3 regions of the Streptomyces sp. H51 genome follow, and region 1 is predicted to be linked to each of the others. Evidence: riboswitches for the same ligand, from Rfam matches in the RefSeq annotation. Region 1 holds a riboswitch; each other region holds the start of a gene.
The links. A riboswitch is a leader RNA that binds a small molecule or an ion and turns the genes downstream of it on or off. The one in region 1 is predicted to bind cyclic di-AMP.
Positions count from the first base shown of each region.

Region 1 (10,307 bases):
GCGCTGCTCGTCCGGGGTGAGCCAGCGGGGTGTCATGCCACCAGTGTAAGTTTGTTTCAAACTTGAACCAGGACCGCCCGCCTCCGAGAGTGAGCGCGCTCGATGCCGCATCCCTACGTCCTGCTGTCCGCCGCCGTCTCCCTGGACGGCTACCTCGACGACACCGGCCCCGAGCGGCTCCTGCTCTCCGGCCCGGCGGACTTCGACCGGGTCGACGAGGTACGTGCTTCCGTCGACGCGATCCTGGTCGGTGCCGGGACGATCCGGGCCGACAACCCGCGGCTGCTGGTCAACTCGGAGCGTCGCCGCGCCGACCGGGTGGCCGCGGGCCGGTCCGCCTACCCGCTCAAGGTCACCGTCAGCGCGTCGGGGGAACTCGATCCGGCGGCGCGGTTCTGGCACACGGGCGGCGAGAAGGTCCTCTACACGACGGACCAGGGCGCCGAGCGGGCCCGCGCGCTGGGGCTCGCCGCCGACATCGTCGCGCTGGGCGACGACGTCGGCTGGCGGCCGCTGCTGCGGCACCTGCACGACGTCCGGGGGGTGCGCCGTCTCATGGTGGAGGGCGGGGGGCTCGTGCACACCCAGCTGCTCCAGCAGGGGCTCGCCGACGAACTGCAGCTCGCGCTGGCGCCGCTGTTCGTGGGCGACCCCGCCGCGCCGCGGCTGTTCGGTCCGGGGGCGTACCAGGGCGGGCGGCTGCGGCTGCTGGAGACGCGGCGGATCGAGGACGTCGTCCTCATGCGGTACGAGCCGACGGCCCCCGGGACCGGGGAGGTCGCCGTGGCCGCCGACCGTCACTGGCTCGCCCTCGCGTGCGAGCTGGCGGCGCTGTGTCCGCCGTCGCGGACGGCGTTCAGCGTGGGGGCGGTGGTGGTGGCCGGTGACGGTACGGAGCTGGCCCGGGGGTACTCCCGGGAGGGGGACGATCCTGTGGTGCACGCGGAGGAGGCGGCTCTGGCGAAACTGGATCCCGCCGATCCCCGGCTCGCCGGCGCCACGGTCTACAGCAGCCTCGAGCCGTGCGCCCGGCGCGCGTCCCGGCCCAAACCGTGCGCGCGGCTGATCCTCGATGCGGGGGTACGGCGGGTGGTGACGGCGTGGCGGGAACCCGACACGTTCGTCGAAAGCGCCGACGGCAGCGGGCTGTTGGCGGGGGAGGGGGCCGACGTGGTCGTGCTGCCGGAGTACGCGGAGCGGGCCCAGGCGCCCAATCGGCATCTGGTGGGGTAGCGGCGGCCCGCGGTGGCGTTGGGGGTGCCTGCGGCGGCCTGTGGCGGTTCGGTGGGGGACCGCGTAGCGCTGGCGGTGGGGGGTGGGTCCCGCCCGTACGCGGCCGACGGCGCGCGGCGCGGAGAAGCGCGTGTGCTTGCCGTCCTGCGCATGGCGTACACTGGTGACACACCGACGCGGGGTGGAGCAGCTCGGTAGCTCGCTGGGCTCATAACCCAGAGGTCGCAGGTTCAAATCCTGTCCCCGCTACTCAAGGCCGACGGCCGGGATCTTCAAAGGTCCCGGCCGTCGGTGTTTTCGTGCGGTCGGTGACTGTCGGTGATGGGTCGGCCGCCGTGCGCAGTGTGGTCCCCGGGTTGCGCGAGGGGTGAACTCGCCCGTTTTTAGGCGGTCATGGGGATGTACGTCCGATGCGGATTCGTTAATGATCAAGCGGAACGGCTTGGAAACGAGCCCCTGCGTCTATTAACGTTCGATAACGCAGCGCGGTCGTCCCAGCCGTCACAAGAGGCGGCTCCGTGCGCACGCGCCGAATCCCGCAAGGGAACCGGGGAACCACCACTCTGGGGTGAATCGCGCGAATACCGCCGTGGGATCACGGTGGATACACGCGCGTAGGAGACCTTCCTGCTCCGAACCCGTCAGCTAACCCGGTAGGCGAGAAGGAAGGAAAGGAGCACGCCCACGTGGCGTCCAACCGGCCTGCCCCGACAGCCCCGTTCCAGCCGAGTGACACCTTCGGCTACGGCAGCTACCGCACCGACGAGGGCCCGTGGGAGGCATGGAACCCCACAGAGGATTCCGTCCGCCCCGTACGCGGCCGGCACCGCGTCTCCAAGCAGCGAGGCGGGGGACTCGCCCGCAGCTCCACGGTCCTGGGCGTCGGTGTCATAGCCGCCGTCGGCGCGGGCGGCATGGCCAGCGCCAACACCGGCAAGCCGCCGGTGTCCATCTCCATGCCCGACCTGCCCTCGGTCGGCTCGCTGATCTCCGACGACGAGCCCGAGCCGCAGGGCTCCGCCACTCCGCTCAGCAGCGTCGGCGTGACCTCCGCGGAGAACACCAAGGACGCCGGCGAGGCGCTGCGCGACCGCATCATGGCGCAGGCCGAGTCGCAGCAGGTCCAGGTCGAGACCAAGACGCAGCGGGCCACCGAGGCCGCCCTCGCCAAGCAGGTCGCCGACGCGGCCGAGCAGGCCGAGAAGGCGGCCGCCGCCAAGGCCGCCGCCGCGAAGGAGAAGGCGGAGGCGGAGGCCAAGAGGAAGGCCGAGGCCGCGCGCCTCGCCGAGCTGGCCAAGCAGTACACGCTGCCGACCTCCTCGTACACCATCACCTCGACCTTCGGTCAGGCCGGCTCCATGTGGTCCTCCGGCTACCACACCGGCCTCGACTTCGCCGCCCCGACCGGCACGCTCATCAAGGCCGTCCACAGCGGGACCATCACCGAGGCCGGCTGGGCGGGGTCGTACGGCTACCGCACGATCCTGACCCTGGACGACGGCACCGAGCTGTGGTTCTGCCACCAGTCGTCGATCAGCGTGAGCGTGGGTCAGAAGGTCAGCACCGGTGACGTCATCGGGCGCGTGGGCGCCACCGGGAACGTGACCGGCCCGCACCTGCACCTCGAGGTTCACGCGGGCGGGCAGGCCAGCGGCATCGACCCGATGGCCTGGCTGCGCGGCAAGGGACTCAACCCCTGATCTCTCCCTGATCCCCGGCGGTCCTGACGGCAAACCCCCCGACGTCAGGACTGCCGGTCAGGCGTGCCCGGGAACTCCGGGAACACCGCCGGCGGAGCGTCGGCGACCGGCGACGACGCGGCGGATGCGCGTGCCAGGGCCCGCGCCGCCGGGAAGATCCGAACGACAGGGCCTAGGAGCGGTACGGGTTGTACGCGGGGTTCGCGGGATGCCCGTACGCCGGCCAGGGCGCTGCGACGACCGGCACCGGGGGAGCCGTCACCCGGGCCGCGTGGTCCAGGGCCGGCCGCGCGATCTCGCGCCGCCACCACAGCTCGGCCAGCAACTCCCGTTCCCGTACGACGAAGTCGGCGTCCGCGCGTCCGCGCCGTCCCCGGTGCCGCAGGAACGCCAGCGACGTCGCGTACGCCTCGTACTCGGCCACCGTCCGCCCGGCCGGCTTGCCGAAGCGGTGTCGGGCGTAGTCGCGGGCCGTCCGCCGCGCCCGCATGGAACCGAGCGCGTACGGCTCGGCCGGCGTCAGCCAGCCGGCGAGGACGTACGGCGGCAGTTCCTCGCGCACGGTCCGCAGTTCGCGCTGCCGCGTCCAGATGACCAGCCACGTCAGCAGCCCGAACGCGGGCACCATGAAGGCCGCGTACACCGCGAAGAACCCGAACTCGCCGAACGTCGCCGAGCCGTTCCACAGTGCGTGCATGCCCATGGCGAGCAGCAGCCCGGAGAGCGGGACGAGCACTCGCCGGACGTGCTGCCGTTCCGCCGAGAGGGCGGCCACGCCGAACCCGATGCCGGTCAGGACGGTGAACAGGGGGTGCGCGAACGGCGACATGACGACGCGGACGAAGAAGGTCGCCGCGGTGACGGAGGCGATGCCGCTGTCGCCGGTGAGCCGGTCGGTGCCGAAGGCGGTGCCGAGGTAGAGGATGTTCTCGGTGAACGCGAAGCCGGTGGCGGTGATCCCGGCTATGACCACCCCGTCGACGATGCCCGTGAAGTCCCGTCTGCGGAAAAGGAACACCAGCAGCACGGCCGCGGCCTTCGCGGACTCCTCGACGACCGGCGCTATGACCGTCGCGCCGAGGGTGTCCGCGCTCGCCGGGTCCGCGGTCGACGTCGCTATCCATCGGGTCGCGAAGCTGTTGGCGACGATCGCTATCAGCGCCGCCGCGCAGGCGCCCCACGCGAAGGCGAACACCAGGTTGCGCCACGGGCCGGGGGCGACCCGGTCGAGCCAGCGGAAGGCGGCCACCAGGAGCGGAACCGGCAGCACGGCGAGGCCCAGCCCGACCAGGAACCCCTCGGTGCCGGTCTGTTCGCGCACCAGGGCGAGGATGACGAGCCCGGAGAGCGCGAGCAGGGTGCTGAGCGCGCCGTAGCGCACCCACTTGCGCTGCCACCAGTGCGCGTGCCTGGCCAGGCCGCCGGCCAGGCCGCCTGCGTGCGGCGGATGCGTCGGGTACGGGGGGAAGGTGGCCACGGCATCGACCCTAACGAGGCGGTGCGCCGCCCGCGACGGTGCGGAACGCGTCCGGCGCGCTTCAGGCGCCGGTGGGGGGCTGGGGGTGGTGCTGCTGCACGCGGCGGAACAGCAGGTCGTTCACGACATGTCCCTTGTCCAGTCCCTGTCCCTCGAAACGGGTCAGCGGCCGGAAGTCGGGGCGCGGCGCGAAACCGCCGCCGGGCCGGGTGTTCTCGAACCCGGGATGAGCGGTGAGCACCTTGAGCATCTGCTCGGCGTACGGCTCCCAGTCGGTCGCGCAGTGCACGATGCCGCCGGGTCTGATGCGGGACGCGGCGAGATCCAGGAACTCGGGCTGGATCAGGCGCCGTTTGTGGTGCCGCTTCTTGGGCCAGGGGTCGGGGAAGTAGACGCGCAGGCCGTCGAGGGAGTCGGGGAGGAGCATCTCGCGCAGCAGGATGATCGCGTCCCCGTTGCCGACCCGGACGTTGGACAGGCCGGCCTGGTCGGCGAGGTTGAGCAGATTGCCCTGGCCCGGGGTGTGCACGTCGACGGCGAGGATGTTGGTCCCCGGGTCGGCGGCGGCCATCCGCGCGGTGGCCTCGCCCATGCCGAACCCGATCTCCAGCACCACCGGGCCGGAGTTGCCGAACAGCTCGGCGAGGTCGATCACCCGCTGCCCGTCGATGTCCAGTCCCCACTTGGGCCACAGCCGCTGCAACGCGTCCGCCTGCCCCGCGGTCACCCTGCTGCGCCGGGGCTGGAAACTCCGGATGCGCCGTTCGAAGTGCGACCCGGCGGGATCGGCCTGCGGCCCGTCCGGGAACCGGGGCTCCCCCTTGCCCCGGGCACGCGGGAAGGACGCGCCCGCACCGGGGGCGGGGGCGGGGGCGAGGTGCTCGCCGGGCACCGGGGCGGCCGGAGCGGCGGGGCGGGGGGTCTCGGGGGCGTTGCGGGAGTCAGACACAGTGCGGTCGATTTTACGTGCGCGGTTCGGGGTGGTGGGCGCGTGCTTCGGCCGGGGGCGGTGAGGGCGGGGTTCCGGTCGGGGGCGCGTGGTCGTCCGGCGGTGGTGGGTGGGGGTCCGGGCGGGGGACTGACCGGCTGTGGTCTTCTGCCGCCGTGCGGTCGCGGGTCGCGGGTCGCGGGTCGCGGGTCGCGGGCGTACGGCAGCCGGTCGGCCGGTGGCGGTGTCCGGGTCCGGGGCGGGCTCAGTCGCCGCCCAGTGCGGCCAGTGCCCTGCGGGCCACCTCCCGGCCGATCGGGAGTGACGCCGTGGCCGCGGGGGAGGGGGCGTTCAGGACGTGGATGGCGCGCGGGCCCTCGTGGATCAGGAAGTCGTCCACCAGCGTCCCGTCCCGCAGCACCGCCTGCGCCCGCACCCCCGCCGCCGTGGGCACCAGGTCGTCCTCCGTCACGGCCGGCAGCAGTCTGCGGACCGCCGCCGTGAACGCCCGCTTGGACACCGACCGGCGCAGCTCGCCCGCCCCGTAGCGCCAGTGCGCGCGGGCCATCCGCCAGGACCCCGGCCACGCCAGCGTCCCCGCCACCTCCCGCGGGCGTACGACGCCCCAGCCGTATCCCTCGCGGGCCAGCGCCGGCACCGCGTTCGGTCCGACGTGGACGCCGGAGTCGATCCCGCGGGTGAGGTGCACCCCGAGGAACGGGAACGCCGGATCCGGCACCGGGTACACCAGTCCCCGCACCAGCTCGGGCCGCGCCAGCTCGTAGTACTCCCCGCGGAAGGGCACGATCCGTACGTCCGGTTCGTCCCCGGTGAGCCGCGCCACCTCGTCGCAGTACAGGCCGGCGCAGTTCACCAGCACGCGCGCCCGTACGACGTCGCCGGCCCGGGTCCGCACGGCGACGCCCCGCTCCGGGCGCCGGTCGATCCGCTCCACCTGGGCGCCGTAGCGGATCTCCGCGCCCGAGGCGTGGGCCAGCTGCCGGGCCACGCCGACGAAGTCGCACACCCCGGTCGTGCCGACGTGAATGGCCGCCAGGCCCCGCACCTCCGGCTCGTACTCCGCGATCTGCGCCGCGCCCAGTTCCCGCACCGGGATGCCGTTCTCCCGGCCGCGCTGGACGAGTGCGTGCAGCCGGGGCAGCTCCGCCCGCTCCGTGGCGACGATCAGCTTGCCGGTGACGGCGTGCGTGATGCCGTACTCGGCGCAGAACTTGACCATCTCGGCGGCGCCCCGCACCGCGTACCGGGCCTTCAGCGACCCGGGGCGGTAGTAGATCCCGCTGTGGATGACGCCGCTGTTGCGCCCCGTCTGGTGCCGGGCCGGGCCCGGCTCCTTCTCCAGCACCGTCACGCGCGTGCCCGGCGCGGCACGCGTGATCGCGAACGCGGTCGACAAGCCGACGATCCCGCCGCCGATGACGAGCACGTCGCAGTCGTAGACCCGCCCGGTCCGCACCTGGCACCACCTCCCGCATCCGATAGTGCACTGCGCCACTGACAGTGCCTTCAAACGCGCTGCCCGGCAAACGCGGTGCCTTCTCGAGTACGGTGCCGTCGGACGCGGCGGGTCGCGCGGGCCGCTACGCCGGGGCCATCAGCAGGGGCCGGGCCCGCTCCCGCAGCTCCGCCACCCGCGGCTCGTCCCCGTACGGTTCCAGTCGGTGCAGGAGGTCCTTGACGTACTCGGTGGTGCGCGCGGACGAGATGCGTCCGGCGACCTCCACCGCCCGCACGCCCTGCTCGCACGCCGCGTCGAGGTTGCCGGACTCCAGTTCGGCGACCGCCGAGACGACCAGCCGGAGCCCGTGCGAGCGCACGAACTCCTCCGTCGGCTTCGACAGGGCCTGCTCCGTGAAGCGGCGCACCTGCCGCGGCGCCTTCAGGTCGCGGTAGCACTCGGCGGCGTCGGCGGCGAACCGGTCGTAGGAGTAGAAGCCCAGCCAGGACGGGTCGTTGTCACCCTCCCGGGACCGCTCCAGCCAGCCCTCGGCCGCCTTCAGGGCCGCCCCGGCGGCCTGCGCGTCGCCCGCGCGTGCGTGCGCGCGTGCCTCGACGAGGCGGAAGAAGCTCATGGTGCGGGCGGTCGCCAGGCCCCGGTTGCGCTCCAGCGCGGCCTGCGCGAGGTCGACGCCCTCGTCGCCGAAGCCGCGGTAGGTCGCCTGCAGGGACATCGACGCCAGGACGTACCCGCCGAGGGGGACGTCGGCGGCGGCGCGGGCGAGGCGCAGCGCCTGGATGTAGTACCGCTGTGCGGCCTCCTGCTGGCCGGTGTCGAAGGCCATCCAGCCCGCGAGGCGGGTGAGTTCGGCGGACGCCCCGAACAGGGCCCGGCCGACCTCGTCGGAGTACGCGCCGAGCAGCAGCGGCGCCGCCTCCACCCGAAGGCACTCCGGCACCATGGACGAACGCCAGTCGCCGCCTCCGTACTTGGAGTCCCAGCGCCTGGCGTCCTCGGCGGCCTCCCGCAGTTTCCGTACGTCGCTGTGGCCGACTTTCAGTGATGCGCCGGAGCCCTCCGCGGAGTTCGCCTCGCGCGCCACCGAACTGTCGGCCGGGGTTATCAGCCACCGCGAGGCGGGTGTCGCGTACGCGCTCACCGCGAACGAGCCGGCCAGTGACTGCCAGATGCCGCCGGAACCGGCGCGCCGGCCGGCGAGGTCGAGCCGGTACAGTTCGGTCGCCGACTTCACCGCCTGCGCGACGTCCCTGGGGAAGGCGAGGCCCACCTCCGGTGCGGGATCGGCGTCCGCCAGCCCTATCTCGTGGAGGGGCACCGGACGGCCGAGCTTCTGCCCGATGGCGGCCGCTATGAGGTGCGGGGCGGCGCCCTGCGGCACCATCCCCTTGGACACCCAGCGCGCCACCGAGGTCTTGTCGTAGCGAAGAGTCAGCCCGCGTTGGGCGCCAAGGTCGTTGACGCGCCGCGCGAGGCCTGCGTTGCTGATTCCCGCGAGGGCGAGAACGGCGCCGAGTTTTTCGTTCGGCCCGCGTTGCTCCCTGGACATGCGCCACCCCTCGACACAGACGGCTGCCGCGCTGGCATAACCACGCGGCATTCGTAAACCCAGCGTAGTTCGCCGCATCCCAAGCGTTAAGGGGCTTTGTTCCGGATGGCGGGATTGTGGTCCGTACTGAAGGGCGGGCCCGATACGCGCAGTTGCGTCGTGCTCCCGGCCGTGTGGCCGTGCGCCCGTGTGTGCGCTCTTCTGCGGCCGGCGGGGGAGCGCTTGCATGGATCGTGCGTGGGTCGGCCCGCTGTACTGGATCCAGTGGGCTGGGGGACACCGCCGCCTTCATCCCCGCGGGCGGTGGAACGGTCCGGGAGGCGATCTCCGTCTCCCGGACCGCGTGCGCGGTATACGGTGCGCAGGGCGAGTACGGAGCGTGGCCCGCCCCTGTCCGCGTGCCGTCGATTTGGCCGAAAATCGACCCCTGTCCCCCCGGGTGATCACCCCTCCCACCACGGTAGTTGAGGGCGCGAAAGACGTTCTCGGGGCGCGCTGCGGGGGCGCATTCGCGTCGCGGATGCCTTGCGCGGCGCGGTTGTCCGCGCCTCTGGCCGGGTCGGCGCGGGTGCGCGCCCGGTGGATCTCGTGCGGCGCCGCCACGCCTCCGGCGCGCTTCCTTCATGGCAGCATGGGGAACCGGTTCGTACGGTGCACTGGTTGTCCACAGCTTGTGGAGGCGTCGATGCGGTGGTTGGTGGGGTGGAGCAGCACCGCCGCGGGGACCTCCGGGACCGGTTCCGCGGGGGCCACCGGGCACGACGGCGAGACCGTGCAACCCGTCGGCTCCCAACTCCTGTGGGGCGACCCCGATCCGCTGTGGGCCGTCGGCGACTGGCGCCCCGACGAGGTGCGGGTGGTGAAGGCCGATGCCCGGACCCGGATCGCCGTGCTGGGCACCTGCGGGGCCTCCGACGAGCAGCTGCGGGTGGCCCTGTTCGCAGCGCGCGGCGGCGCGCTGCGCCATCTGACCGCCTGGCCGGGCAGTTACACGGCCGTCCTCCAGGTCGGCCGCAGGATCACCGTCTGCGGCGATCTCGCGGGCGCGCGCCCGGTCTTCCACACCCCGTGGGCGGGCGGCACGGCGTACGCGACGGCCGCGCTGCCGCTGGCCGACCTCACCGAGGCGAACCTCGACTTCGGTCACCTCGCGGCCCTGCTGGCGGCCCCCGAGGTGCCGGCCGCGCTGCACGACTCCACGCCGTACGAGGGCGTGCGCCGCGTCCCGCCGGGACACGCGCTGATCCTGCGCGCCGGGGCGCGCGAGATCGCCGGCTACGAGCCGGTCGCCTCCCTCGCGGTGGCGGCGCCCCCCGCCGACCCCGACAGCGCGGTCGACGCGGTGCGCGACGCCCTGGTGGAGGCGGTACGTGCCCGGCTGGCGGCGCCCCGGCACGTGCCCGGTGCCGACATGGACCCCGGACCCGTGCCCGGCATGGGACCCGCGGAGCGCCGCGCCGCGCGCGGGATGCCGGTCGCCGGGATCGGCGCGGACCTCTCCGGCGGCCCCGCCTCCGGCACCCTGGCGCTGCTCGCCGCCGGCCTGCCCGGCAGGCCCGGCACCCTCCTGGGCCACGGCACGGGCGCGGGTGAGCGCCTGCTCGCGGTCACCTTCAACGACCTGGCCGTCGGCGGCCGGGAGGCCGAACTGGAGCGGGCGGGAACCCTGGCCGCCAACCCCCGCCTGCACCACGTGGTCGTCACGGGCGGCGAGGAGACGCTGCCGTACGCCGGCCTGGACGGTCCCCTGACCGACGAGCCGGGCCCCAGCCTGGTCACCGCGGCCCGCCACCGGGCCCGCCTGGCCGCCGGCAGCGCGGACCACTTCACGGGGTACGGCGCGCGCCAGGTCCTGGACGCCCACCCCGCGCGCCTCGCCGACCTCCTCATGGACCGCAAGCGCCGCCACCTCGTCCGCCCGGTCGCCGCTCTCGCCAAGGCGG
Region 1 covers NZ_JAYMHD010000005.1:8,156-18,462, reverse strand. Annotated here, with positions in the region: gene VKA29_RS00230 (MarR family winged helix-turn-helix transcriptional regulator) at 1-36, opposite strand, end outside; gene VKA29_RS00225 (dihydrofolate reductase family protein) at 103-1,233, shown strand; tRNA gene VKA29_RS00220 (tRNA-Met) at 1,409-1,482, shown strand; cyclic di-AMP (ydaO/yuaA leader) riboswitch at 1,751-1,908, shown strand; gene VKA29_RS00215 (M23 family metallopeptidase) at 1,920-2,933, shown strand; gene VKA29_RS00210 (PrsW family intramembrane metalloprotease) at 3,106-4,410, opposite strand; gene trmB (tRNA (guanosine(46)-N7)-methyltransferase TrmB) at 4,472-5,359, opposite strand; gene lhgO (L-2-hydroxyglutarate oxidase) at 5,604-6,815, opposite strand; gene VKA29_RS00195 (MFS transporter) at 6,940-8,364, opposite strand; gene VKA29_RS00190 (asparagine synthase-related protein) at 9,050-10,307, shown strand, end outside.

Region 2 (10,307 bases), on a different contig from region 1:
CCCCCGGTCGGCGCCGAGCCTAGTGCGGTCCGTTCGGCGTCCGGTACCCGCCGAAGGTCCCGGCTGATCTCCGGCACAGGCCGCACAGGCCGGGGCCGGGGAGGCATGCCGCGGCCCGGCGGCATCGGCTCGTGCTCGACGTGCGGGGCCGCCTCCGCGTGGACGGCGCGCCTGAGCGGACCGTGACTACCCGGTGCCCTCCGGCCGCCACGCGGTGCCCAGCACGCAGTAGGAGCTGGGCAGCACCGGCCCGTTCTCGGGCATCATCACCCGCCGGTAGGGGCCGAGTTCGAACCCGGCGTCGCGCAGGGCGGCGACCGGGTCCCGGGCCAGGTGGCAGCCGCCGCTCAGCGCCGGCCACAGGGTCCGGTCCAGCGTGCGCTGGGTCAGGACCATGAGCCGCCCGCCGCCCCGGCCGTGCTCGAAGAACCGGACGACCCCGCCCGGCCGGAGCACCCGCCGCACCTCGCCGAGGGCCCGTGTGACGTCCCGCACACTGCACAGCACCAGCGAGATCACCGCCGCGTCGTAGGCCTCGCTCTTGACCGGCAGCGCCTCGGCCGTGCCCGGCACCACGTCCACGGGCACCTCGGCGCGCAGGGCCGCCTCGACGGCCAGCCGCCGCAGCAGCCGCTCCGGTTCGATCGCCACGACCTCCGAGACGGTGTTCGGGTAGCGGGCGAAGTTCAGCCCGTTGCCCGCGCCGATCTCGATGACCCGCCCGGCCAGTCCGGTCAGCAGCCGGTCCCGGACGCCGGCCATGCCCATCCGCGTCTCGGCCCGCACACTGACCCGGGCGTAGCAACGGGCGAACAGCGGGTGGTGCACGGGATCCCGGGCCACCTTCGCGGAGCCGGACGGCCGAAGCGGCATGAGGACCTCCCCGTTCGAGTTCTTACCGCGATTCTGCCCACGAACCAGGCCCCCGCACCCCCGCCGAACCAGGCCCGCGCACCCCCGCCGGGGCTCGCCCGCACCCCCGCCGGGGCTCGCCCGCGCACCGCTGCGGCGGGTCAGCGCCCCGACAGGACGCGGGGAACCGCGCGACCGGCCACGACGGCACCGCAGCCGACCGGCGGTCCCCGGCGGTCCCCGGCGGTCCCCGGCGGCACGACGCGGCACGACGCGGCACGACGCGGCACGACGCGGCACCGCGCGGCACGGCCGGCGGAGCGCTCAGGCGGCCTCGCGCGTCCGGAACGCCTGCGCCTCCCAGGTACCGGCCAGGCGCGGGGCCAGCCAACCGGGCGCCGCGGCGCGGAAGGCGGCGGGGGACAGCGCCCCCGCCCCGGCCGGCAGGGCGCCCAGGAGCGGGGCGCCGGCGACCTCCGGCAGGTCGGTGAGGTTGCACCGCATCGCCAGGTCGGGCGCAGCGGGCCAGCTGCCGATCACCACGCCCAGCAACTCCACTTGACGGCAACGCAGTTCGCGGGCCGTCAGTTCGGTCGCGTTGAGCGTGCCGAGCCCGGCCGGCGCGACCACCAGCACCGGCGCCCCCAGCAGGGCGGCCGCGTCCGCCAGGGTGCCGCCCGTCTCGTCGAACCGGACGAGCAGCCCGCCCGCACCCTCGACGAGCACCAGATCGTGCTCGGCCGCCAGCTTCTGCGCGGCCTCGGCCACCTGGTACGGGCGGACCGGCGCCAGCCCCGCCCGCCGGGCGGCCGTCGCCGGGGCCAACGGCTCCGGATAGCGGGCCAGTTCGGCAGCCGTCACGGCGCCCGCGAGCCGGGCCACCTCGTCGGCGTCGCCGCGCTCGTCGGGCCGTACCCCCGTCTGCGCGGCCTTCAGCACCGCCACCGACCGGCCGGCGGCCAGCGCGGCGGCGGCGACCGCGGCCGTGGTGACCGTCTTGCCGACCTCCGTGCCCGTGCCCGTGATCACCAGTACCGGCATGTCATCCCTCCCGTGCGGCGGCGCACACCGCACGCGTGATCCGTGCCACGTCCGCGTCGCCCGTGACGTACGGCGGCATCGTGTAGACCAGGTCGCGGAACGGCCGCAGCCACACGCCTTCCCGTACGGCGGCGGCCGTGGCGGCCGTCATGTCCACCCCGTGGTCGAGCTGGACGACCCCGATGGCGCCGAGGACCCGTACGTCCTTCACGCCCGGAAGCTCCGCGGCCGGCGCCAGCCCCTCGCGCAGCCCCGCCTCGATCCGCCGGACCTCCGCCCGCCAGTCCTGGCCGAGCAGCAGCTCGACCGAGGCGCAGGCGACGGCCGCGGCGAGCGGGTTGCCCATGAAGGTCGGGCCGTGGGCGAGCACCGGCACCTCGCCCCGCGAGATCCCGTCGGCCACCCGGGAGGTGCACAAGGTGGCCGCCATCGTCAGATAGCCGCCGGTCAGCGCCTTGCCCACGCACATCACGTCCGGCGTCACCGCCGCGTGCTCCGCCGCGAACAGCGCCCCCGTGCGCCCGAACCCGGTGGCGATCTCGTCGAACACCAGCAGCACGTCGTGCGCGTCGCACGCCTCGCGCAGCACCCGAAGGTAGCCGGGGGAGTGGAACCGCATCCCGCCCGCGCCCTGCACCACCGGCTCGACGATCACCGCGGCCAGTTCGTCCGCGTGCTCCCCGATCGCCGAGCGCAGCCGCTCGGCGTACGCCTCGTCCCAGTCCGCCGGAGGCGCGTCCACGAACACCTGCCGGGGCAGCACCCCGGTCCACAGCTCGTGCATCCCGCCCTCGGGGTCGCACACCGACATCGGCTGCCAGGTGTCGCCGTGGTAGCCGCCGCGCCAGGTCAGCAGCCGCCGCTTGCCGGGGCGGCCCAGCGAGCGCCAGTACTGCAGGCACATCTTGACCGCCACCTCCACCGACACCGAGCCGGAGTCGGCGAGGAAGACGTGCTCCAGGCCGTCCGGCGAGATGTCGACGAGCAGCTTCGCCAGGCGTACGGCGGGCTCGTGGGTGAGCCCGCCGAACATCACGTGGCTCATCCGGCCGAGCTGCTCGCGGGCGGCCTCGTTCAGCACCGGGTGGTTGTAGCCGTGGATCGCCGACCACCAGGACGACATGCCGTCGACCAGCTCGCCCGAGCCGTCGGCCATGCGCAGCCGCACCCCGTCCGCCGACCCGACGACGAGCGGTTCGGCGCGGCCGGGCATCGGACCGTACGGATGCCACACGTGGCGCCGGTCGAGTTCCAGCAGTTCGGCGACGGGCAGGTCAGGCATTGGGCGCGAGGTCCGTTCCGGCGCCGCGACGGCGTACCGCGACCAGGTCGGTGCGCGGTTCGGCGGCCGTCGGCGCGGCCGGGGCGGCCGTCGCGGCCGTACCGCAGACACCTCCGCCCTCGTGCGACCCGCACCCGGCGCCCTCGGCGCCCTCGTGCGACCCGCATCCCGCGCCTTCGTGCGACCCGCACCCTCCGCCGGCCGCCGCCGCCCGGTGCTCCGGCAGGGTCACCTGCTCGCTGCCCTCCACCTCGAACCCGGCGTCGGCGATCATCTCCAGGTCGGCCTTGCCCGCCTGGCCCTCGCTGGTCAGGTAGTCCCCGAGGAAGATCGAGTTGGCCAGGTGCAGGGCGAGGGGCTGCATCGTGCGCAGGTGCACCTCGCGGCCGCCCGCGATGCGGACCTCGACGTCCGGGCACACGAACCGGACCATCGCCAGGATGCGCAGGCAGCGCTGCGGGGTGAGGTTCCACTCCTTGGCCAGCGGGGTGCCCTCGAACGGGATGAGGAAGTTGACCGGCACCGAGTCCGGGTCCAGCTCGCGCAGCGAGAAGACCACGTCCACCAGGTCCTCGTCGGTCTCGCCCATGCCCGCGATCAGGCCCGAGCAGGCCGACAGGCCGGCCGCGTGCGCCTTGTGCACGGTGTCCACGCGGTCGGCGTAGGTGTGCGTGGTCGTGATCTCCCCGTACGTCCCCTCGGACGTGTTGAGGTTGTGGTTGTAGGCGTCCGCGCCGGCCTCCCGCAGCCGCTCCGCCTGGCCGTCGGAGAGCAGGCCGAGGCACGCGCACACCTCGACGTCCTCGTTCTGCTCCTTGATCGCCTTGATGGTGTCCGAGACACGGTCCACGTCGCGGTCGGTCGGCCCGCGCCCGCTCGCCACCAGGCAGACCCGCTTGGCGCCGCCCGCCAGACCGGCCGCGGCGGCCTGGGAGGCCTCGTCGGGTTTGAGCCAGGTGTACTTCAGGATGTCGGCCTTGGAGCCGAGCCGCTGGGAGCAGTAGGAACAGTCCTCCGGACACAGTCCGGACTTGAGGTTGACCAGGTAGTTGAGTTTGACCCGTCGGCCGAACCAGTGCCGGCGCACCTTGCCGGCCGCGGCCACCACATCGAGCAGGTCGTCGTCGGAAGCGGCGAGGACGGCCAGAGCTTCCTCGCGGGTCGGCAGTTCGCGCCGAAGCCCCTTGTCCACCAGCGTGTTCAGCAGGTCCATGAGAGCCGATCCTGTCCTACGAGGCCGCCCGGGGCCAAGGAGAGTTTGAACAACGGAGACACTTCGATGTGTGGGTATCGCCACATCATGGGCCGGGGCACGTCCGGCTAGGGTCTGTCCACTGCCTACAAATGCCCCGGAGGAGCCATGGCGTTCGGCTGGATCGACGAGCAGGCGGAACTGCGCCGGCGTGCCGGACTCGTGCGGACCCTGCGCCCCCGTCCGGCCGATTCGCCGCTGCTCGACCTGGCGAGCAACGACTACCTGGGCCTGGCCCGTCACCCCGAGGTCGCCGAGGGCGCGGCGCGGGCCGCGCGGGTCTGGGGCGGTGGCGCGACCGGGTCCCGGCTGGTCACCGGCACCACCGAACTGCACGCCGAGCTGGAGCGCGAGCTGGCCGCCTTCTGCGGCTTCGAGGCGGCGCTCGTCTTCTCCTCCGGCTACGCGGCCAACCTCGCCGCCGTCACCGCGCTCGCGCCGCACGGCTCGCTGATCGTCTCCGACGCGGGCAACCACGCGTCGCTGATCGACGGCTGCCGGCTGGCCCGGGGCACCACCCAGGTCGTCGGGCACGCCGATCCGGAGGCGGTGCGCAAGGCGCTGGGCACGCACCGGGGCGCGGCCGTCGTCGTGTCCGACACGGTCTTCTCGGTCGACGGGGACGCGGCGCCGCTGGCCGGGCTCGCGGCGGCCTGCCGGGAGCACGGCGCCGGGCTGGTCGTCGACGACGCCCACGGGCTGGGCGTCCTCGGCGACGGCGGCCGCGGGGCGCCGCACGCGGTGGGGCTCGCGGGCGCCGACGACGTCGTGGTCACGGTCACGCTGTCCAAGTCGCTCGGCAGCCAGGGCGGCGCCGTCCTGGGTCCCGCCCGGGTGATCGACCACCTGGTGAACGCGGCCCGGACCTTCATCTTCGACACGGGGCTGGCCCCCGCGTCCGCGGGCGCCGCCCTGGCGGCCGTGCGGCTGCTCGGCCGCGAGCCGCAGCGGGCGGCGCGGGCCCGCGCGGTGGCGGCCGACCTGCACGCGCGTCTGACGGCCGAAGGCCTGCAGGCGGTACGGCCGGACGCCGCGGTCGTCTCCGTGCGCGCGCCGTCCCCGGAGGGGGCCGTGCGGTGGGCGGCCGACTGCCGGGCGGCAGGGCTGGCCGTGGGCTGTTTCCGTCCTCCTTCCGTGCCCGACGGCGTCTCCCGGCTCAGGCTGACCGCCCGCGCGGACCTCTCCGAGGCGCAGATCGAACACGCGGTGCGCGTGATCGGCGGGACTCGACCATGAGTCGGCGTGACACGGCCGGGCTCCGCACGAGGCGGATCTGATCAGCGCTTCAACGCGGCCGTGAAGCCTGCCCAGCTCCCCGGCGAGAAGAGCAGCGCGGGCCCGGCCGGTTCCTTGGAATCTCGGACGGCGAGCAGACCGGCCCACGGGCCGGACCGCGGCGCCGCCGTCTCCACGCAGTTGTTCGCGCCGGTGCTGTAGCTGCTGCGCAGCCACCGCACGCCGTGCGGAACGGTGCTGAAGGGGACGTTCCGAGGCAGTGCTGACATGGTGCCTCCTTACCCGCCGACGACTGTGCCGGCGAGGTAATCCAATGTGTCCTCGGGCGAAAGGGCTTGGATCTGAAGGGAGTTGAAGGCCTCCGCATAGGCCTGGAGGTCTTCTTTCCGTTCCAAGTGGAGGCTACTCGTCAGGTGGTCGAGAACGACCACATCCAGATCAGGAGTGCTCGAAAATGAGAAAATAACGAAAGATCCGGTGACGCCGACGTGCGCTCCGGCGCCGAACGGCAGGATCTGCAGCCGCACTTGCGGCAGGCGCGCCGCCTCGACCAGCCGTTCGAGCTGCCGCGCCATGACCTCGGGCCCGCCGATCTCCCGGCGCAGCACCGCCTCGTCCAGCACCGCGCTGAACTCCAGGGGCGGGTCGGCCCGCAGCACCTTCTGCCGGGCCAGGCGCACCTCGACCAGCGCGTCGAGCCCCGCGTCGTCCAGCCCGCGGGTCGCGGCCCGGGTCACCGCCCGCGCGTACTCGGGCGTCTGCAGCAGCCCCGGCACCACCGACGTCTCCAGGGTGCGCATCGCGTCGGCCTGGGACTCCAGGCTGATGAAGTCGCTGTAGTCCGGCGGCAGGATGCCGCGATAGGCGTGCCACCAGTGGTGCCGGCCGGTGTTCTCGTCCGAGCCCGCCAGCACCAGCATCAGATCGCGCAGCCGCGGATCGGACACCCCGTAGGCGTCCAGGAGCAACCGCACATCGGCCGGTTTCACCCCGCTGGTGCCCGTCTCGATACGACTGATCTTCGACTGGTGCCAGCCCACCAGCCGCGCCGCCTCACCGCTGGTGAGCCTCGCCTCGGCGCGCAGCGCGCGCAGTTCGGCGCCCAGCTTCCTGCGGCGCACCGCGGGACCGTGCTGCATGGGTCCCTCCTTACTCCTCATGAGGCGCCCCGATACGGTCTCTCGTGGCAGAGTTCACCGCTTTGAGCGACAGATATATGCATATCTCGGTGGATCGCCAGCCGTGGCCGGTGCGGTGATGGCAGTCTGACGGCCAAGCACCAGTCCGGGACCGTACTCGAACCATCCGCTCCGTGTCGGACCAGCGGTCCCGTGGGAAAGGGACGACGTCGCCATGGCAGACCATCTGGAAGCATCCGTCACCCTGCCGAGCGATCCCGCCTCGGTCTGCGCGGCCCGCACCTACGCGATCGACACCCTCGTGGAGTGGGGCCTGGCGCCGCACACGGAGGTGGCCGACACCGTCCGGCTGATCGTCTCCGAGCTCGCCACCAACGCCGTCCAGCACACCCTCGGGCAGTCGCCCACCTTCACCGTCGGACTCGAACTCGACCGCGACGAACAACTGCGCATCGGTGTCACCGACAGCCACCCCCGGTTCCCGAAGCGGCTGCCCGCCGCCGTCCAGCAGGACAACGGCCGCGGCCTGGTGATCATCCGCTGGCTGACCGCCGAGTGCGGCGGCAGGCTGTGCGTGCGCCCCACCCGGGAGGGCGGCAAGACCGTCTCCATCGAACTGCCGTGGAAGGTGCCGGCGCGGCCGGTGCCGGCGGCCGGCCAGCAGGAGTCGTAACGGTGCCTGTGCGAGGAGGACAGCGGCGCCGTGTTCGCCTCGGGCGTGGGGCGGCGCCGTACCGGCCTCGGGCGAGGGGCTCGGCGGCGTCACCGGCCTCGGCAGAGGGGCTCAGCGGCGCCGTACCGGCGGCTCGCGGTGGACGGCCGCGTCGCGCGGCGGTCCCGGCTGCCTGACGACGGGCGCGGCCTGCTGCTCGGCGGACAGGCCCGCCCGCCGCACCAGGCGGGGCAGCAGCCACCACAGGCCGAGGCACACGCACAGGGTCGCCGCGCCCGCGGCCACCCCGCCCGCCCGGCCCGTCGTCACGTCCACCACGAGCAGCACCGACCCGGTGAACGCCAGCACCAGCACACCCATGCCGGTGGTGGCGAGCCGTGAGGACACCTGGACGACGCGCGGTTTGGCGCCCCGCTGGAACAGCGAGCGGTGCAGCGCGGCCGGCGCGGTGAACAGGGCGGCGGCGAGGACCGCGAGCAGCAGTGTGGTGACGTAGGTGGCCCGCTGCACCGGGTCGAGGGACGGGAAGCGCGGGGTGAAGGCCAGGGTCAGCAGGAAGGCGAAGAGGATCTGCACCCCGGTCTGGGTGACGCGCAGTTCCTGGAGCAGTTCGCCGAAATTGCGGTCGGCGCGTTCCAGCGGGGTCTCGTTGCGTGCGGTGCAGGGGACGTGGTCGGCCATGGTTGAACGGGTAACCGCCCAGGGCCGTGTCACGCCTCGTGGGGTGGCGGCGTGTCAGGGCGCCGCCACCGCACGCAAGGATCAGCTGACCCGGCCGTACCAGACGCTCTTCGTCCAGATCTTCTGCAGTCTCACCACGTCCCCGGTCTTCGGGGCGTGCCAGATCTTCCCCTTTCCGGCATAGATGCCGACGTGGTAGACGTACGAACCCGAATGGAAGAACACGAGGTCTCCGGCCTTGCGGCTCTTGGCGGAGATGTGGCGGGTCTTGTTGTACTGCTGGGCCGCGGTACGCGGCAGGCTCTTGCCCGCCTTCTTGAACGAGTACAGCGTGAGCCCGGAGCAGTCGAACCGGTGCGGACCGGTGGCGCCCCACCGGTAGGGCGAACCCTTCTTGGAAGCCGCGATCTGAAGTGCTTTCGTCGCGGGCGTCGCGGCGGCCGCGTCGGAGCTGAAGCCCGGGACCACGACCGAGCCGCCCACCGCGGCGATGGTGAGGGCCGAGGCCGTGCCGGCCCGGACGATCAGCGACGGGACACGATTGAGCGCAGTCATGCGCAACCCTTCGTCAGCCGCCTGTGAAGGATGACCTGTCGGATTCGGGCTGGCGAAGTTGCCCGGCCGCTCGCGCGGCTTCACCCCAAGGGCTGCTCGGCCCGGTCATGGCGTGACCGTTCCGGCGACCCGTCGTGCTCGGGTCCTCCACTCCTGCCGATCCACTCCTGTCGACCGGTCATCCGGGCGGCGGCAGGACTCGGCGTCCGCCCGGATCGCCCCGCCGCGGCGGCGGGGGCTTGTCGTCAGACACGGATCTTGGCTCACGGATGTCCGAAAAGCCCAACGGAAACGGGGATTTGTGTTGTTACTCACCACTCACCCGTTCGGGTGGGCAGCCCTGTGTTCGGACGCGCGTCATCACCTGCGAAGCGGCCCGGACCAGCGAAGAAATGCCTCATTCCGCCTTCCGGTCGGGCCGGTTGCGCAACTCGACCGGTCAAAAAAGAGGAGGTGTGTCTAGTCCGGAAGGCGGTACGCCGTTTGGTCCGTTTCGGCGCCGGTCCGGACACCGCGCCGGGCGACCGCCGCCCGGGCCCGGCGGATGCCTCAAGTGCCGGGCTGCGGAGGCACGGTGACCCGGGCGGTGCGCCGCTCGCCGTCCAGCACCCGCAGGGCCCGCGCCAGGGTGGGGGCGTGCAGTTCGGTCTCGCCCCGTTGGTGCATCAGGGCGAGGGCGTCACGCAGTTCGGCCGCCCGGGCCACCAGTGCCTGCGCGGCCCGCAGCCCGCGGTAGGTGTCGCCGTGGTGGGCCGGATTGATGCGGCCGAGCAGGTCGACCACGTCGAGGTAACGGTCGATCAGCTCGCCCTCGGCGCGGGTCAGCGCGGGCAGCGGCGGGAGTTCGGGAGGGATCACCGGCCGCTCACCTCCCGGCGGGCGGGACGAAGGAGGCCCGGCGGCCGGGGACGATCCGGTCCACCAGGCCGTAGTCCACCGCCTGTCGGGCGTCGAAGACCCGGTCCCGCTCGATGTCGGCGCCGATCTTCTCCCGGCTGTGTCCGGTGGCCCGGGCCGGCATCTCCTCCACGAGACGGCGATTGCGCGTCAGTTCCTCCGCCCGCACCGCCAGATCACTCGCCTGGCCCCGCACCGGCTCGGCGAGCGCGGGCCGGCGGATCACCACCCGCGCGCCCGGCAGTGCGGAGCGCTTGCCCGGAGTCCCGGCGGCCAGCAGCACCGCGGCCGTGGCGGCGGCCTGCCCCAGGCACGTCGTCCGCACGTCGCAGGAGAGGTACCGCATCGTGTCGTAGAGCACCGTCATGGCGCTGAACGAGCCGCCCGGCGAGTTGATGTACAGCGCGATGTCCTGGCCGGGGTCCTTGTGCTCGAGGTACATGAACCGGCTCGTCAGATCGTTCGCCGCGGTGTCGTCGAGGGGCGTGCCGAGGAAGAGGATCCGCTCCTCCAGCAGCTTCGCGTACGGATCCGTCGACCCGGGCCCGGACGAGGTCCGTTCGGTGAACTCGGGCAGGACGTGGCGGGCGGACGGTCGGGTCATGGCATACCCCTCCTCGCGACAGAGCTGTCCCCGGAGCTTCCCCCCGGAGCTGTCTCTGCAAAAAATGTACAGGACGTACATGACGTTATGATGGA
Region 2 covers NZ_JAYMHD010000034.1:88,646-98,952, forward strand. Annotated here, with positions in the region: gene VKA29_RS09730 (class I SAM-dependent methyltransferase) at 187-873, opposite strand; gene bioD (dethiobiotin synthase) at 1,177-1,893, opposite strand; gene VKA29_RS09740 (adenosylmethionine--8-amino-7-oxononanoate transaminase) at 1,895-3,175, opposite strand; gene bioB (biotin synthase BioB) at 3,168-4,388, opposite strand; gene VKA29_RS09750 (8-amino-7-oxononanoate synthase) at 4,536-5,663, shown strand; gene VKA29_RS09755 (DUF397 domain-containing protein) at 5,705-5,932, opposite strand; gene VKA29_RS09760 (helix-turn-helix transcriptional regulator) at 5,942-6,802, opposite strand; gene VKA29_RS09765 (ATP-binding protein) at 7,017-7,475, shown strand; gene VKA29_RS09770 (DUF6328 family protein) at 7,587-8,156, opposite strand; gene VKA29_RS09775 (C40 family peptidase) at 8,238-8,711, opposite strand; cyclic di-AMP (ydaO/yuaA leader) riboswitch at 8,715-8,926, opposite strand; gene VKA29_RS09780 (hypothetical protein) at 9,261-9,569, opposite strand; gene VKA29_RS09785 (ATP-dependent Clp protease proteolytic subunit) at 9,577-10,212, opposite strand.
Region 2: another riboswitch for cyclic di-AMP. It lies ahead of VKA29_RS09775 (C40 family peptidase); the one in region 1 lies ahead of VKA29_RS00215 (M23 family metallopeptidase).

Region 3 (10,307 bases), on a different contig from region 1:
TCGAGATCGTGGCCCACTCCCCGCTGGTGTGCAAGGGCCGCCACAGCCATTCGGACTCGGCGTACTACACGGTGCCCAGCGGCGCGGGCGTCTTCGCGACGGGGACGATGCGCTGGGTGGAGGGGCTGATGGCGGGGACCCCCGAGGGCGGCCGCGACCACTCGATGGACACCCGCACCAGGAAGTTCGTCGTCGAGGTCACGCAGAACCTGCTGAACGGCTTCGCCACGGGACCGGCCCGCAGGTCCCGGCCCGCCCCGCGCGACAACGTGAGCCGCGTCTACGGAAGCTGACCGCCCGGCCCGGTCACCCGCCCCGGCGTCGTCGCCGGCGGGCCCGCCCGGCTTGTCAGGTCAGAGCCAGGTCAGGCGCCACAGGCGGAATGCGCCCGTGCCGTCCAACAAGTACTGGCCGCCGCCGACGTCTTCACTGGTGACGACGTACTCCTTCGCCTGCCACAGGGGGATGACGGGGACATCGCGAGCGACGGTCTCCTGCAGCTCTTTCAGGGTGTCGTCGGCCTTGGCCCGGTCGGCGTAGCGTTGGCTCACGGCGATTGCCCGGTCCACGGTCCCGCTGCTGTAACCGGTGTTCATCGTGCCGCCTGTGCCGACGAGCTGGCTGCCGAAGGTGTCCGGGTCGGGGTAGTCGGCGACCCAGCCGACCGCGTAGGCGTCGAGCGTGCCGCCCGCCCACCGCTTCTGGAACTCAGTCCACTGCAATCCGTTGAGCTTGACTCTGAACAGGCCGCCGGTCTCCAGCTGCCGTTTGATTTCCGCGGCCTCTTCGGCGGCGGCACCGCGGCCCTCGGCATAGCTGTAGGTGAAGTGCACCGGCAGGGTCACACCGGCCTCGGTGAGCAGTTGGCGCGCCTTGCCGATGTCCGGACTGGAATAGTGGTCGAAGAAGGAGGTGGTGTGGCCGATGAGGCCCGCGGGGATGAGTGAGTAGAGCGGGTCGACGGTGCCCCCGTAGAGGGTGGCCGCGAGTCGGGGACGGTCGATCAGCCAGGCCAGGGCCTGCCGGACCCTGAGGTCGTGCAGTGGTTTCCCTTCCCGGACGTTGAGATAGAGGTTGCGGGTCTCGGAGCTGGTGGTTTCCGATACGTGTTGTCCGGGGTCGCTGGGATCCAGGTCGGCGAGGACTTTGGGGGGCAGCTGCCGGGTGGCGACGTGGATCTTGCGGCTCTTCCAGGCGCTGTCGAGGGCGCCGGGAGTGCTGTAGTAGCGCAGCTCGATGGGCCGGCCGGACTCCTTCGCGGCGCCCTTGTAGTGGGTGTTGGGCGACAGCACCACCTTTTCGCCCTTGACGTACGAGCTCAGAGTGTAGGGGCCGGTGCCGTCGACCTGGTCACCGGTGCGCAGGGCGTCTTCCGGGTATTTGGTCGAGTCGACGATCGAGCCCGCCCCGGTGGCCACCTTGAAGGGGAACGTGGTGTCCGGGGCGGACAGTCTGAAGGTGACGACGCGTCCTTCGGCCTCCACCGAGGTGAGGGTGTCGAGCAGGGCCGACGGGCCGACGTCGGAGTTGATCTTCTTGACGCGTTCGAAGGAGAACTTCACGTCCTCGGCCGTCATGGCGCGTCCGCTGGGGAAGGTGATCCCGTCGCGCAGTTCGCAGCGGTAGGTGCGCAGGTCCGCGGCGACGAAGGCGCAGCTCTTGGCCGCGTCCGGTACGGGCTCGGCGCCGCCGGGCTCGAGGGTCAGCAGCGTCTGGAAAACGTTGCTGTACAGGGCCAGGGAGCCGGCGTCGTAGCCGCCGGCCGGGTCGAGGGACGTGGCGGCGTCCGTCGTGCCGACCTTGATCACCTTTCCCGGTTGCTCGTCCGACGGCAGCAGCAGCCAGCCTGTCGCCGCGACTCCTGCGAGTGCGAGCAAGCCGGCGAGGACGCGTATACGGGCCGTTCTCATCGGTATTTTCCCTCTCCGGGTCTCAAGTTCACGATCGAAACGGGAGCTCACCGGATCCGCCTTACGGTTTCACCCAGCCTGGATGCGGCCCATTTCTGCGGCGGTGGAACTCGCGCCGACAGCGGCTGTGTGAGTCCGAGCGCGGCCGCTGCGCGCCCCACGCTCCCGGAGTCCGCGATCGCGCACAGCATGCGCAGGCGGCGCAGCCGCAGATCCATCAGTACACCTCGCTGTGTGGCGGAAACGGCAAGCGAATTATGCGTGCGCGCCGATTCCTGTGGGGCTAGGTCGTACTTCTTGCGTGAAGTCTTATGCCGGGCCTGATGGTTCTGTTATGACCGGAACTATTGCCATGGCGGGGCCCACGGGCCTTGACTCCTGATCCCGGACACACGAGACACTGGATCCCGAGGATCCGAGAACGGACATCTCCTGGTCATGATGAGTTGTCGGCCGCGGTTCGAGGCGGACGCGGTCGCGCTGCACCGGTCGCAGGCCGAGGCGACGACCGGACAGGTCGCCGCCGGTCCGGGTCAGCCCCGAGACCCCGCGGCACTGAATCCGGGCCGCCAGTGCGAGCCGGCCCCGGGGACGCCGGGAGAATGGCCGGCGGATCCTCCGACGCCGTCGGAGGCGGAGAATTCCACGCTGCGCCCTTTTCAGCAGCAGCTCACCGGCGAGAACCGGATCGCCGCGGAAGCGTGATGACGGAAAAACCGAATACGCCTCGCCCGGAACGCCTTTTGTGAGCACGTACCCGCGAAAGGAAGCAGCCGGTGTCGTGCTTTCACGGCGCTTGGCCGTGGAAGGCGAGCGGGGATATTTTCCGGTGCGACGATTCGCACGGCACAAAGGCGGTTGGCCTTGCGGACGATCATGACGGCCGGGGCCCGATGGGCGGCCGGCCTACCGGGGCGTCAGCGGCAGGGTCCGCATCCCGCACCGGGGCAGCGGGGAGACCCTGTCCGCGGGCCAGGAGGCGGTGAACCGGTCCCACGCGAAGATCCGCGCTCCGGCCGAGCTGGTCCCCGGCCGACGTTACCGCTCACCCGCGAGGTCGAGATCACCCCTGCTCGTCTCGACCACGCCCTGAGCACTCCGGGGACGGCGCCACGGACGGGCGATCGGACCGGACACCGCCCGCCACCACGCCTCCACCGGCAGCTTCCCCCTCGGCTCGAACGGCTCGCCCGGCCGCGGGAACGCCACCGCCTGGCCGGCCTCCTCGGCCGCGGCCAGCGTCCACTCCCCCGGCTCGGCCCAGGCGTGCGGGGCGAGGTTGAAGGTGCCCCAGTGGATCGGCAGCAGCACCCCGTCCGGGGCGCCGCCCTGGAGGTCCAGGTGGGCCCGCAGGCCCTCCTCGGGCGTCATGTGGATGTCCGGCCAGAACTCGCTGTACGCGCCGACCTGGATCATCGTGACGTCGAACGGGCCGTGCGCGGCGCCGATGTCCTTGAAGCCCTCGAAGTAGCCGGTGTCGCCGCTGTGGTAGATCCGGTGCTCCTCGCCGGCGACGGCCCAGGACGCCCACAGGGTGTGCTGGGTGTTGCGCAGGCCGCGGCCGCAGAAGTGGCGGGCCGGGGTGGCGGTGAGCGTGAGCCCGCCCACCCTCGTCTCCTCGTGCCAGTCCAGCTCGCGCAGCCGGGTCGCGGAGACGCCCCAGTGCTCCAGGTGGGCGCCGACGCCGAGCGGCACGGCGAACACGGTGTCCGTGTCCGCCAGCGCCTTGATCGTGGGCATGTCCAGGTGGTCGTAGTGGTCGTGCGAGACGACGACGACGTCGACCGGCCCGAGGGCGGCCAGCGGCAACGGCACCGGGTGCAGCCGCCGGGGACCGACGAAGGAGAACGGGGAGCAGCGCGCACCCCACACCGGGTCGAACAGCACCCGCCGGCCGTCGATCTCGGCGAGCACGCCGGAGTGGCCCATCCAGGTCACCCTGAGTCCGGTGGCGGGCGGCGCGGCGGTGTCGGCGAGGGTGGTGGGGTGCACCGGGACGGTGCCCCGGGGAGCGCGGCGGGGCCGTTCGTCCCGGTCGAAGAAGACCTTCGCGAAGTCGAGCGTCGAACCCGAGGGCCGGGTGCGCGCGACACCCCCGGGGTTCTGGAAGACGCCGTCCTTGAAGTGCGGTGATCTGCGGATGCGCGCGAGGCGCTCACCGCTCGGGTCCGCGCCGAAGGCCGCGGGCCGCAGCGCGCGGAGCCCGGAGCGCAGATGACGGGAACCGGACACGGGACCTCCAGGTCGGATCGGAGGCCTTCCATTATGGTCGGCCCCGCCGACGACGCCCGGTTCACCGGGCCCGGCGGGGGCTTTCCAAGGAAAGACCAAAGATGCGGCGGCCGGTACGGACCGGCCGCCGCCGGCGATGCCGTCTTCAGGACCGCGCCCCCGGCATGGGCACCGCCGTCCCGCTCACCCGGACGCGCGGGTCCCCGTCCCGCAGGTCGACCGTGAGCGTGGACGGCCGCCCCAGGTCATGGCCCTGATGGAGGGTGAGGCGGGCCTCGGGGGCGACCGCGCCGAGGGTGCGCAGGTAGGCGCCCAGCGCGGCGGCGGCCGCACCGGTGGCGGGGTCCTCCACCACACCGCCGACGGGGAACGGGTCGCGGACGTGGAAGACGTCCTCGCGCTCCCGCCAGACCAGTTGCAGAGTGGTCAGGTCCAGACGGTTCATCAGGGCGGTGAGGCGCTCGAAGTCGTAGTCCAGGGCGGCCAGTCGGGCGCGGCCGGCCGCCGCCAGCACCAGGTGCCGGGCGCCCGCGAAGGCGATGCGCGGCGGCAGCGCCGGGTCCAGGTCGGCGGCGGGCCAGTCCAGGGCGGCCAGGGCCTCGGCGACGTCGTCGGCGGCCGCGTCGGCGACGTACGGCTCGACGCTGGTCAGGGTCGCGCGCAGGGCGCCGGACGGCCCGGCCGCCACCGACACCGGGACGTCGCCGGCCTGCGTCACGAACAGCAGCTCGCCGGGCCCGGTCCGCTCGGCGAGGGCGACGGCGGCCGCGACCGTGGCGTGCCCGCAGAACGGCACCTCCGCCCTGGGGCTGAAGTACCGCACGGTGAAGACCCGTCCGGGGTCGGTGCCGGGCCGCTGTGGACCGGGGGTCAGGAACGCGGTCTCCGAGTAGCCGACCTCGGCGGCGACGGCGAGCATGGCGGCGTCGCCGAGACCGCTCGCGTCGAGGACGACCCCGGCCGGGTTGCCCCCGGCGGGGTCGTCGGAGAAGGCGGTGTAGTGCAGCACACCCGTCGCGGTGGCGTCGCTCGTCGTCATGTACGGGCAGAACACCGCCCGCCGACCGGCTGTTCCCGGCCGGCCGTACGGAATACGGGGTACCGAGTGACGGGGTACTGCGTACGGAGTCGCCGGTCGGCGGCGCGTGCCCGGGACGCGCCGGAGCGCCGGGTCAGGCGACCGACTCGATCCGCAGTTTGATGTCGTACGGGGACAGCATCCCCTTCGCCTGGACGTGGTCGCCGGACGACTCACCCCGCAGGCGCCGGCCGATCCAGGGCACCAGGTACTCGCGCGCCCACTGCACGTCGTCCCGCCGGATCTCGAGGGTGCCGCGCGGCGGGAGCGGCGGCCAGGCCTGCTCGGGGTCGGCCGGCACCTCCACGCCGAGGACCTGCCCGGCCCGCAGCGCCACCCGCGTGTGCCCCTCGGGTGAGAGGTGGAGCCGGTCGTGGTCCCAGGCCCGGCGGTCCTGGATGGACTTCAGGGACCACAGGTCCAGCACGGGACAGCCGTAGCGGTCGGCGATGGCCCGCACATGGCCGTTGTAGGTGGCGATCTTGCCGCGCAGGCGCTTGAGCACCGGCACGCCACGGGTGTCGAAGCCCGTCGTCACCATGACGGTGCCGACGGCCTCGGTGAGCCGTGCGACCGCCCGCTCGAAGCGTTCGGCGACCTCGTCGGGGTCGGTGCCGGGCCGGAGGATGTCGTTGCCACCCGCGCAGAAGGACACCAGGTCCGGGGCGAGTTCGACGGCCTGCGGGACCTGCTCGGCCACGATCTGGTCGAGCAGCCTGCCGCGCACGGCGAGGTTCGTGTACGTGAAGTCGCCCTCGGGCCGCCGGTCGGCGAGGAGCACCGCGAACCGGTCCGCCCAGCCGACGAACGCCCCGCCGGGACCCGGGTCGCCGACGCCCTCGGTGAAGCTGTCCCCCACCGCGACGTACGACCCGATCACTGATCTGCTGTCACTCTTCGAATCGTCTGCCACAGCAGGTCATGATTCACCGTTCAATGTGACCTACGCGACCGTAGGGAGGGCTTGACGAACGGTGAGATAAGCCACGCCTAAATTGTTCGCCAAACCCGGAATAAGCCGTCCTCGCGCCCGGCGACGGCCGAGGGCCGGACCCGGGGATCGGGGTCCGGCCCTCGGCGGCGTGCCGGGCGGTCGGGGAGCCGTCAGCCGACGGCGACGCCCTTGGAGCGGAGGTAGCCGACCGGGTCCACGTCGGAGCCGTAGTTCGGCGTGGTGCGGATCTCGAAGTGCAGGTGCGGGCCGGTCACGTTGCCGGTCGCGCCGGAGAGGCCGATCTGCTGGCCGGCGGTGACGGTCTGGCCGGCCGAGACGGAGAGCTGCGAGAGGTGTGCGTACTGGGCGTAGTAGCCGTCGGCCAGCTGGATGACGACCTGGTTGCCGTAGGCGCCGCCCCAGCCCGCGGAGACGACCGTGCCGGCGCCCACGGCCTTCAGCGAGGTGCCGGTCGGCACGACGAAGTCGATGCCGGTGTGGTAGCCGCTGGACCACATGCTGCCCGCGACGCGGTATCCGGTGCCGACGCCGGACCCGGCTACCGGGAGGGTGTAACCGCTGGAGGTGCCGGTGGACTCGGCGGCCTGGGTGACCGTCGCCTGCTGCGCGGAGGACGCGTCGGAGGAGGAGGACGGGGAGCCGGCGGAAGGCGCGGGAGCCGAAGAGGAGGACGAAGACGAAGAGGCCGACGAAGAGGCCGACGAAGACGGCGAAGAGGACGAAGGCGATGAAGACGACGAAGAGGACGACGAGGACGACGAGGAGGACGACGACTTGGTGGCGCCGCTCGTGGCCTTCTTGCCGATGACGAGCTTCAGGCCGGGGTGGATCAGCGACGGGTCGTCGCCGACGGCCTGGCGGTTGTCCGCGTACAGCTTCTTCCAGCCGCCGCGGACGCCCCGCTCCTCGGCGATCTTCGAGAGGCAGTCGCCCTCGCGCACCGAATAGGTCCGCACCCGCGCACTGTTCGCGGCCTTCCCCTTCGCGGCCTTCTTCCCCTCGGCCGCCGTCTTCTCGGCGCCGGAAAGGGACCGCACGGTCTTCTGCGAAACCGGCTGCCCGGTGTCGGCGTGGGCGCCGGTGGCCCCCAGCAGGGGGAGGGCGAGGGCGGCGCCGCCGGTTCCGGCGACGGCGATGGAGCGGGTGAAGCGCTGGGACTTGGGGCGGCGGTGCTTACCCTTCGCGGGCATGACGAATTCCTCTCCGGCGCCTGCGAGGTGAGCTGTCGGGTGCGGACTGGAGATGTCCGGCCGCGTTGTGGGCGCGACTTGACCCCAAGCCTGTTCCGGAGACCGGACAGGCGGTTCTACCTGTGGGTCCCCCGCTCCTGCCGTGCACGGGTGAGTGTGCGGGATTCCGGGCGGCGGCAGGATTCGGCGTCCGCCCGGATTGCGTGGCGAACGTAAGCGACCACGACACGAAGGGACAAGCAAGAGGTCGCGCCAGGCGCACGTTTCCCTTGATCCCTTACCGGAATCCGCGGTCACCCTCCGTCGATTCCGAGCCGGCTCCAGCAGCCAAATTCCTTGAAAAGCACCACGCATTACGTGAACATGACGGGCGACTCACGGTGACCGATATGACGATGCTCACGCGACCTCGCGCCAGCATTCCTCATTCCGGAGCGAGTTGGAATGAAATCCACCCAAAGCGCCAATTCGGACAGAAGACTCAGACAAGGGCGATGCGGCAGGGAAACACCTTCGGGACACATGAATCGTTTCGCGGCATTCGTGCACTCTCGCCACCGACTCGCCACGGAATCGCCATGGACTCCCAGGGGGCAGTCCGCACACCCCTGCTGAGCGGGGGTGTGCGTGTCGTATCGTCAAGGAGGTGCCCGTCGACGAGCAGCGCCGGCGGGGACGGCTGGGAGGAGCCCCCGTGACGCAGCAGATTCCGTCGACCGAGCCCGAGCTGGCAGGAGTCCGCAACTTCCGCGACGTGGGAGGCCTGCCGACGGTGGACGGACGACGGGTGCGCCACGGAGTGCTGTTCCGCAGCGGCCACCTCGCGCACGCCACCGCGGAGGACGCCGCCTTCCTCGCCTCGCTGGGGCTGCACACGGTCTTCGACTTCCGCAACGCGGCGGACCAGAAGCTGGAGGGCCCGGACGTCGAGCTGCCGGGCGTGCGCAATGTGAACCTGCCGCTGAGCGACCCGGCGGACGGCGCCGAGTTCTGGAAGATGGTCCGGCACGGAGACCTCGACCAGCTGCGCGAGATACTCGGGGGCGGCAAGGCGGCCGGCCGCATGATCGGCTCCTACCGCCTGCTCATCAAGGAGCGCACCGGCGAGCACACGCGCGTGCTGCGCGCGCTGGCCGAGGACAGCGTGCCCGCACTGATGCACTGCGCCGCGGGCAAGGACCGCGCGGGCCTGTCCGTCGCCGTGACGCTGCTCGCCGTGGGCGTGGAGCGGGATGCGATCTTCGCCGACTACCTGGAGTCGAACGCCAAGCACCGCCGCTACCGGGTGCAGCGCGGCGACAGCTCGGCCTCGGCCTACTCCCCCGAGGTCATGGAGCTGCTCAGCCCGCTGTTCGAGGCGCGCGAGGAGTACCTGGCGGCGGCCTTCGAGACCATCGAGGAGACGTGGGGCGGCGTCGAGCCCTACCTGGCGCAGGGACTCGGCGTCACTCCGGCGGTCCGGGAGCGGCTGCGCGAGCGCCTGCTCGACTGACGCCGCCGAGGACGCGGCGGGCTGCCGCCCAGGACGCGGCGGGCTACTTGGCGCCCACCGAGAACAGCAGGTAGATGAAGCCCGCGAAGAGGTGGCCCGCCGCGATGTAGATGATGAGGCGGATCCACAGGGAGCGCGGGAACTTCTCCTCGTAATTGCTCATGGCATGTCTCCGATGGTCGGGCCCAGGCACAGCGCGGCCGTGGGACTCTGCAACAGGGTGTGGACGAACAGCAGCTCGACCCCTTCGGGGTCCAGCGCCGCGATGCGGTGCGGCGTCAGCGAGTCGAAGTGCGCGCTGTCGCCGGGACCGAGCCGGTGTGTGGCGTCCCCGAGGCGCAGCCACAGCCGCCCCGTGAGGACGTACAGCCACTCCTCCCCGGGATGCACGCGCACGATGTCGCCCTGGGTGCCGTACGGCGCGTGGACCCGCAGGGCCTGCATGCCCCGGCCGGAGGCGCCGGCCTGCCAGTAGGTCCAGCCACCCGCGGCGGTGGGTTCCATGTCGACGGCGCGCACCACGGCGTTACGGTCGGCGACCGTCTCGCCGAGCAGCTCGGAGACCGTCGTACCGTAGATGCGGGCGAGCCCGAGGAGGACCGGCAGCGAGGGCTGCCGCTGCCCGGTCTCCAGCCGGGAGAGGTGGGCCGGGGACAGTCCGGCCGCGCGGGCCGCGGCCTCCAGGGTGAGGGAGGCGCGGCGGCGCAGGGCGCGGAGCTGCGGCGCGACGGCGGGCAGATCTGCCACCGGTCCCGCCGGCTGCTCGAACTCGGCTTCCGGGGAGCTCATACCCCCATTGAGCCGCAGCTTTACCTCTGGGGCAAATTTCTTGCCTCAGAGGCAAAGAGTGCTCGGCCGGTGGCAGGGACTGCTCGACCGGCGGCCGGGCTAGCGGTTGGCGACGGCCTGTTTGATCAACGTCTTGCCGAAGTCCCACATCAGCCCGCCTCCATTGTGCGCCTCGTCCATCACCTCCGTGAAGGCGGCCACGAACCGGTCCACCTCCGGCTCGCCGATGATCAGCGGCGGGATCAGCTTGATGACCTCCAGGTGGTCGCCGGAGACCTGGGTGAGGACGCGGTGGCGCTGCAGCAGCGGAACGACGACCATCTGCGCGAACAGCCCCTTGCGGGCGGCCTGCAGCATGGCCCACCGGCTGCGCAGCTTCAGCGACCTGGGCCGGCCGAACTCGATGCCGATCATCAGCCCGCGGCCGCGGACGTCGGCGAGCAGCTCGTACTTGTCGGTCAGCGCCGCGAGCCGGGACCTCAGGCGGTCGCCCGTCATCCGGGCGTTGGCGACGATCTGCTCGTTCTCCATGACCGACAGCACGGCCAGCCCGGCCGCCATGGCCTGGGCGTTGGCCCCGAAGCTCGCCGAGTGGACGAGGACGCGGTCCATCGACGAGTAGACCTTCTTGAAGATCCAGTCCTTGCCGAGCGTCGCCCCG
Region 3 covers NZ_JAYMHD010000048.1:3,052-13,358, reverse strand. Annotated here, with positions in the region: gene VKA29_RS13670 (N,N-dimethylformamidase beta subunit family domain-containing protein) at 1-293, shown strand, start outside; gene VKA29_RS13665 (ABC transporter substrate-binding protein) at 354-1,910, opposite strand; partial or broken gene VKA29_RS13660 (helix-turn-helix domain-containing protein) at 2,033-2,128, opposite strand; partial or broken gene VKA29_RS13655 (IS5/IS1182 family transposase) at 2,818-2,931, shown strand; gene VKA29_RS13650 (MBL fold metallo-hydrolase) at 2,949-4,142, opposite strand; gene VKA29_RS13645 (PhzF family phenazine biosynthesis isomerase) at 4,288-5,181, opposite strand; gene VKA29_RS13640 (SGNH/GDSL hydrolase family protein) at 5,315-6,100, opposite strand; gene VKA29_RS13635 (LysM peptidoglycan-binding domain-containing M23 family metallopeptidase) at 6,325-7,365, opposite strand; cyclic di-AMP (ydaO/yuaA leader) riboswitch at 7,370-7,548, opposite strand; gene VKA29_RS13630 (tyrosine-protein phosphatase) at 8,060-8,857, shown strand; gene VKA29_RS13625 (DUF6126 family protein) at 8,901-9,020, opposite strand; gene VKA29_RS13620 (helix-turn-helix domain-containing protein) at 9,017-9,646, opposite strand; gene VKA29_RS13615 (aspartate aminotransferase family protein) at 9,746-10,307, opposite strand, start outside.
Region 3: another riboswitch for cyclic di-AMP. It lies ahead of VKA29_RS13635 (LysM peptidoglycan-binding domain-containing M23 family metallopeptidase); the one in region 1 lies ahead of VKA29_RS00215 (M23 family metallopeptidase).